Regions from separate parts of the Enterococcus mundtii genome, predicted to be linked through region 3. Evidence: predicted binding sites of a transcription regulator. Region 3 holds the regulator's gene; each other region holds the start of a gene.

Region 1 (2,280 bases), 420 kb from region 3:
TTTTTCTAAGGACCAGTTTTCCCATTCTCTACTCACTTGCTTCTTCTTCCTTTTCTAAAATAAAGCGCTGGATCATCTCAAAATCAAAGCCTTTTTGATAGAGACTCTGCTTTACTTTCATCTTTCTCTTCTGAGGTTCAAAGCGACTATTCTTACGCCAGATTTTCTCCCCTTGTTGTACTAAAAGCTCGTATTCAGCTTCTGGATCGGTTTCTTGGGGTAATGTTTGCATCGCTTCTTGGATCACATCATTGGTAAATCCTTTTGTCATCAACTTCTGTTGGATATTCCGTAATAGATCCTTTTGACTTTTGGCACGATTTTTTTCATAAGTCTTTTCTGCTGTTTGTCGCGCATTTTCTACTTGCTCGTCAAATGGATACTGGCTTAAAGACTGCTCGATCACTTCTGGTGATAGCCCTTTTTGTTGCATTTGTTGTGCCAATTTTTTTGGTCCTTTGTCACTCAAACGCATATTCGTACGGACGTAACTTTCACCAAATGTCAGATCGTCAATCAGGCCTAATTCTTTTAATTTTTCAACGATTTTATGACGGTCTTCTTGTCCTATTTCTTTGTCTTTTAAATAGATCCGAATTTCTTTTTCCGTTCTTAGTTGATAACTCAAATAATTCAATGCTTGCTGTAAGCCAAAATCATAACCTGTACTCTTTTTGATTTCAGCTAATTTATCTTCTGTCAATTCTTGTCCTTTTAATAAACGATAGCGTACTAAAATATCTTCTGATACTTGTAGTGTTTCGCCATCTGATAGATCAATCTGATAAAAAGGCCCCTTGCCTTTACTGATTCTTGCAATAGAAAGCAAACTATCCCTCCTCGAACATATATTCCTATCATAACATAGAAAATCCCCAACTTTCGCTATAATATGTTAGAATATAGCCACATAATGATAAAAAGGGAGATACCTATGCCAGAAGCAATTGTTAAAAACGGCCAAACGATCACATTAAAAATCAAACGTTTAGGGATCAACGGAGAAGGAATCGGCTACTTTAAACGCATGATCGTCTTTGTTCCGTATGCCCTTCCTAAAGAAGAAGTCCTAGTGAAGATCACCAAAGCGACCCCTCGCTATGCCGAAGGACAGCTCGTTAAAGTCAAAAAAACAAGTAGTGACCGTGTGACTGCTCCATGTCCAGTCTACTATGAATGTGGTGGTTGCCAATTGCAACATTTAGCGTACCATGCACAACTCGATTTCAAAAAAGATTTGCTTTTGCAAGCTTTAGAAAAATTCAAACCCGCCGGTTATCGTGAGTATCCACTTTTACCGACGATTGGAATGGATGATCCTTGGCGTTATCGGAACAAAGCACAATTTCAATTGAGGAAAAATAAACAGACAGACAAAATCGAAGCTGGACTCTATCAAGCCAATTCTCATGACTTAGTAGCGATCACTGATTGTTTAGTGCAAGAGCCAGCGACACAAAAAGTGATGAATACAGTCGTCGATTTATTGAATAAATATGATTTACCGATTTATGATGAACGTGCGGATAGCGGGATTTTCCGCACGATCATGGTCCGAGTGGGTATACAGACAGGTGAGCTACAAGTTGTTTTTATCACTAGGAGTCAAAAATTCCCACAAAAAAATGCCCTGATTCGCGAGATCAATCAACAACTCCCTGAAGTCGTTTCGATCATGCAAAACGTGCAGCCTTTAAAAACCTCCCTTGTGATGGGTGACGAAACAAAACACCTTTGGGGAAAAGAAGCCATTGAGGAACGAATCAATGAAGTAACTTTTGATCTTTCACCTCGTGCCTTTTTCCAGTTGAATCCTCAACAAACAGAAGTCTTATACGGCGAAGGAATCAAAGCTTTAGCCATTCAACCAGAAGAAACGATCGTAGATGCTTATTGTGGTGTTGGGACAATTGGTTTAAGTGTGGCAAACAAAGCAAAAGAAGTACGCGGAATGGATACCATCCCCCAAGCCATTGCAGATGCACAGAAAAACGCACAACGTTTAGGATATGAGAATACTCGTTATGAAGTGGGAACGGCGGAAGAGCTCTTACCAAAGTGGTTGAATGAAGGCTTTCGTCCAGATGGGATCATCGTTGATCCGCCACGTACTGGTTTGGATGAGCAGTTGATCCAAGCAATTTTAAAAAATCCATCGCAAAAATTAGTTTATATTTCTTGCAATGTTTCGACTTTAGCAAGAGACCTCGTCCAATTAGCGAAAGTATTTCACGTCGAGTATCTACAGTCTGTCGACATGTTCCCTCAAACAGCACGCTG
Region 2 (2,280 bases), 600 kb from region 3:
CTGCCCAAAAAAGTTTACACGAACATAATTATAAAGAACGTATTCCTCAATTGATCGACTGGCTAAAAGAAGGAAAATCGATAGCACAAGTGAGTGATGCAGGCATGCCATCTATCAGTGATCCTGGACATGAGCTTGTCGTTGCTTGTATCAAGGAAGATATTCCAGTCGTTGCATTGCCAGGACCTACCGCAGGAATGACTGCATTGATTGCTTCAGGTCTCGTACCGCAGCCATTTTTATTTCATGGTTTTTTACCTAGAAAGAAAAAAGAACAAAAAACAATGTTGGAATCGTTGCGCAATCAAACAGCAACATTGATTTTTTATGAATCACCTTATCGCGTGGCTGCAACGTTGATTAATATGTTAGAAGTGTTCGGTAATCGTCAAGTTGTGCTTTGTCGAGAATTGACGAAGATCCATGAAGAATATTTACGCGGAGACATTGAAGAATTACTTGCTTATTTAGAAAAACAGCCGATCAAGGGAGAATGCTGTTTACTTGTTGAGGGAAGCAACGAAGAGGTCGTACCAAGTGAACAATTTCAAGGTACGTTAAAAGAACAGGTACAACAATTGATTGAGCAAGGAGAAAAAACTAACGTGGCAATCAAAACGATTGCAGTCAAAAACGGAATAAAAAAACAAGAAGTTTATCGTCAGTTCCATGAATTGGATGATTAACTTTTCATGAAAAAAATCGTTCAGAAGATTGCTGTGGTGAACAGTCTTTTGAACGATTTTTTTCTTAGAATCAATTAAGCACGAGGTACAGCTTCTTTAAAAAACTAACCTCCTAACTTGAAAGGGAACAAAAGTTCGTGTATAATGATAGTGGGGTGAGTCTGATGGAATTACAGTTTCCTTTACATAATGATACGTCAAGAAAAATCATCCATATCGATATGGATGCCTTTTTTGCATCCGTTGAAGAACGAGATCACCCTGAACTTCGTGGTAAACCCTTAGTGATCGCCAGACATCCGAGTGATACTGGCGGGCGTGGGGTAGTGACAACAGCTAACTATGAAGCACGTAAGTTCGGTATTCATTCAGCAATGAGTGCCCAAAAAGCCTATGAACTTTGTCCAGAAGCGATTTTCAAACCGGGAGACCACCAAAAATATAGTGCGATATCAAAAGAAGTCAGGGAGATTTTTTATCGCTATACAGACTTAGTCGAACCTGTTAGTATTGATGAAGCTTATTTAGACGTCACGAATAATAAAATCAATTGTAAATCAGCGATCAAGATCGCCCGCATGATCCAACTTGATATTTGGCAAACGGTGCATCTGACTTGTTCGGCTGGTGTCAGCTATAATAAATTTTTAGCGAAACTTGCATCAGATTTTCAAAAACCTAAAGGAATGACGGTCGTCACCCCCGAAGAAGCAGTCGATTTCTTAAAAGCATTATCAATCGAAAAATTTCATGGTGTCGGCAAGAAAACTGTTCCTAAAATGCATGAATTAGGTATTTTTACAGGAGAAGATCTGTATAAATGCAGTGAAATGATGTTGATCCAACAGTTTGGTAAAATGGGGTATTCGTTGTATCGAAAAGTACGAGGTATCCATGATTCGCCGGTCAATGTCACCCGCGAGCGTAAGTCAGTCGGAAAAGAGCATACGTATGGACAACCACTAAGAACAGAAGAAGAAGTTTTAGGTCAATTACGTCAGCTAGCTGAGAAAGTAGAAGAGTCTCTCCGACGTGTTCAGAAACATGGAAAAACAGTTGTCTTGAAGGTCCGTTATACCGATTATTCTACAGTAACGAAGCGAGTGACATTACCAGAATATGTTTATAAAAAAGAAGCGCTGTTTTATCAAGCGAGTCTGATATGGGAAGAGATTTTAGGGATAGAGAAAGGGATTCGTTTATTAGGTATCACACTGACGAATTTAGATCCGATGACTTATGAGAATATTGTGTTGCCTTTGTGGGAAACGCAAGCGATAGAATCAGAAATAGAATAAAGAATGCTCCATCTTAGACTTTGAGACAAAAGCGAAATTCACTTCTGTCTTGGCCTTTTAGATGGAGCATTCTTTATTGTGTTCAATCAAAACTGAGTATAGTTAAATCAGTTCTTGTTTTTTTATTTGTTCATATGTTTGCGTAGCATCTGTACATTTTTCCCAGATGACGACTTGTTTTTCAGCAAGCGATCGTTGCACGTCAATGATGCGCTGATTACTACTTCCACGAAATTGTAATTTGAAATCTCTTTTTGACCATTCAAAACGGCCATCAACAAGAATATCGATTTTCG
Region 3 (2,280 bases):
CCTTGACGCTGCACAAAGATGCAATTCAACCAGGACAAAGAGTCTTGATCTGTGATGACTTATTAGCAACAGGTGGAACGATCAAAGCAACAATCGAATTGATCGAAGAACTTGGCGGAGTTGTTGTTGGTTGTGCCTTTTTGATCGAGTTGATGGACTTGCATGGTCGTGACAAAATCGAAGGCTACGACATGATTACTTTGATGGAGTATTAATCAAATAAAATATTGAACAGAACCCCCCCTTCCACAAACGGATGAACCGTTTGCGGAAGGGGGGGTTCGTTGGATGAGTAGCCTCAATTTATTGATGGAACAAATGAGTGCAAGGGTAGGTAGTCAGTTTGTCGTTAAAAAAGCAAACGAGCGATCATCGTTTGCTTGGACGGATTTTTCATAGAAGCGATCTTATTTACTTTTACGAGTGCCTGGAGCTGTAATAGGTTTCGTGATAGAAGGAGTCTTCATGGGATTGACGACGTTGTGATTGACGGTATTTTTTTTCATCCCACAACATAAACCACAATGTAAACAAAGGAACAAAAACCAACAGCGCTGTACGTAGACCAAAATTACCAATAATAATACCTAAAAACAAAACGATCAATACTAAACCAAAACGTCTCATTGATTTCATGATTTTCACCTCTTTATAGAATGCGAACAAAAGTTCGTATCATTAGTATACGAACTTTTGTTCGGTTTGTAAAGAGGGAAGTTCAAAAAGAACAAAGATATCTGCTAAAAGAGGAAAAGACGAGCTTGAGATCATGATCTCAAGCTCGTAAATAAATAACTAAATTTTCTTTTCTTATCAATAAATATGACTACGGTACAGACCAACGACTCGACCTAAGATCGACACCTCATCTAAAATGATCGGTTCCAGTAAATCATTCTCGGGTTGCAAACGGAAATGATCTCTTTCTTTATAGAACCGTTTGCAAGTTGCTTCGTCTTCTGCAGTCATCGCAATAACGATATCACCATTTTGTGCAGTTTCTTGTTTGCGGACAATGACATTATCGCCATCCAATATCCCAGCATTGATCATACTTTCTCCTCGGATCGTCAACATGAACAGACTACCTTCTTCTGATGAAAGGTTTGGTGGTACTGGAAAGAAGTCAGAAGCTTCCTCAACAGCTAGTATCGGCTCTCCGGCAGTAACAACTCCGAGAACAGGAATCGTTGTTGGGCGAATCCCGATTTTTGATAATCCTTGTTGCGTCAATTCGATGGCACGTGGTTTCGTAGGGTCTCTTTGAATAAAGCCTTTTTTCTCTAATCGGGCAAGATGACCATGGACTGTCGATGTTGAAGAAAGCTGAACAGCTTCTCCGATCTCACGGACAGTCGGTGGATAGCCTTTTTGGGTCACTTGTTCGTGAATATATCGTAAGACTTCGATTTGTCTTGTTTCAGTTTGTCGGGCCACAAGGTACACCTTCTTTCACTTGATAACTAAATAGTACCATAGAAAATACTTGATTTCAAACAAATGTTCGCATTAAAGACTATTGATGTAGTTGTTTTTTTTTCATTTTTTATATAAGATGTAGGAGAAGCAAAAGCGAGGAGGAATAGTTGTGTTATCGCCTGAAAAAATCGAACGTATCAATCAGTTAGCTAAAAAGAAAAAAGCAGAAGGATTGACACCAGCTGAAGTCAAAGAGCAAAAGGAATTACGAGAAGCATATCTGACAGCCTTTCGTTCTGGCATGAGACATCATATTGAAGGGATGAAAGTTGTTGATCCCGATGGAAATGATGTCACACCAGAAAAATTGAAAGAAATCCAGAAGAAAAAAGGCCTCCACGACCGAAATAGCAAGTTTTAGTAAAAAAAACTAAAAGTCGTTGCTTTTTTAGAGGAGATACTATAAAATTAGAAGTAGAAATATAGGTAAAAAAAACCTAAATTACAGGAGGGGTTACATTGTTTGATAAAATTGATCAGCTTGGTGTGAATACGATCCGTACATTGAGTGTCGATGCAGTACAAAAAGCAAATTCAGGACATCCGGGGTTACCAATGGGTGCCGCGCCAATGGCTTATGCCCTTTGGACGAAACACTTGAAAGTGAATCCGAAAACTTCTAAAAACTGGGCAGACCGTGACCGTTTTGTCTTATCTGCGGGACATGGTTCAGCGATGTTGTACAGCTTGTTGCACTTAGCAGGGTACCAAGTGACGATTGATGACTTGAAACAATTCCGTCAATGGGATTCAAAAACACCGGGACACCCTGAGGTCAACCATACGGACGGCGTCGAAGCA

The links. Region 3 encodes LexA, which represses DNA repair genes until DNA is damaged. Its sites were predicted from a motif close to CNAACANNTGTTNG; they were not measured.
Region 1: recX (recombination regulator RecX) is a predicted target of LexA. The motif match lies at 842-855, and genes of this name have one in related genera.
Region 2: dinB (DNA polymerase IV) is a predicted target of LexA. The motif match lies at 811-824, and genes of this name have one in related genera.

The regions. Positions count from the first base shown of each region.
Region 1 is NZ_CP018061.1:792,938-795,217, reverse strand. Features, by position in the region: gene mutY (A/G-specific adenine glycosylase) at 1-36, opposite strand, end outside; gene recX (recombination regulator RecX) at 29-829, opposite strand; gene rlmD (23S rRNA (uracil(1939)-C(5))-methyltransferase RlmD) at 935-2,280, shown strand, end outside.
Region 2 is NZ_CP018061.1:613,425-615,704, forward strand. Features, by position in the region: gene rsmI (16S rRNA (cytidine(1402)-2'-O)-methyltransferase) at 1-686, shown strand, start outside; gene dinB (DNA polymerase IV) at 848-1,984, shown strand; gene nrdG (anaerobic ribonucleoside-triphosphate reductase activating protein) at 2,087-2,280, opposite strand, start outside.
Region 3 is NZ_CP018061.1:1,217,679-1,219,958, forward strand. Features, by position in the region: gene EM4838_RS06000 (adenine phosphoribosyltransferase) at 1-215, shown strand, start outside; gene EM4838_RS06005 (hypothetical protein) at 418-636, opposite strand; gene lexA (transcriptional repressor LexA) at 814-1,437, opposite strand; gene EM4838_RS06015 (DUF896 family protein) at 1,589-1,840, shown strand; gene tkt (transketolase) at 1,939-2,280, shown strand, end outside.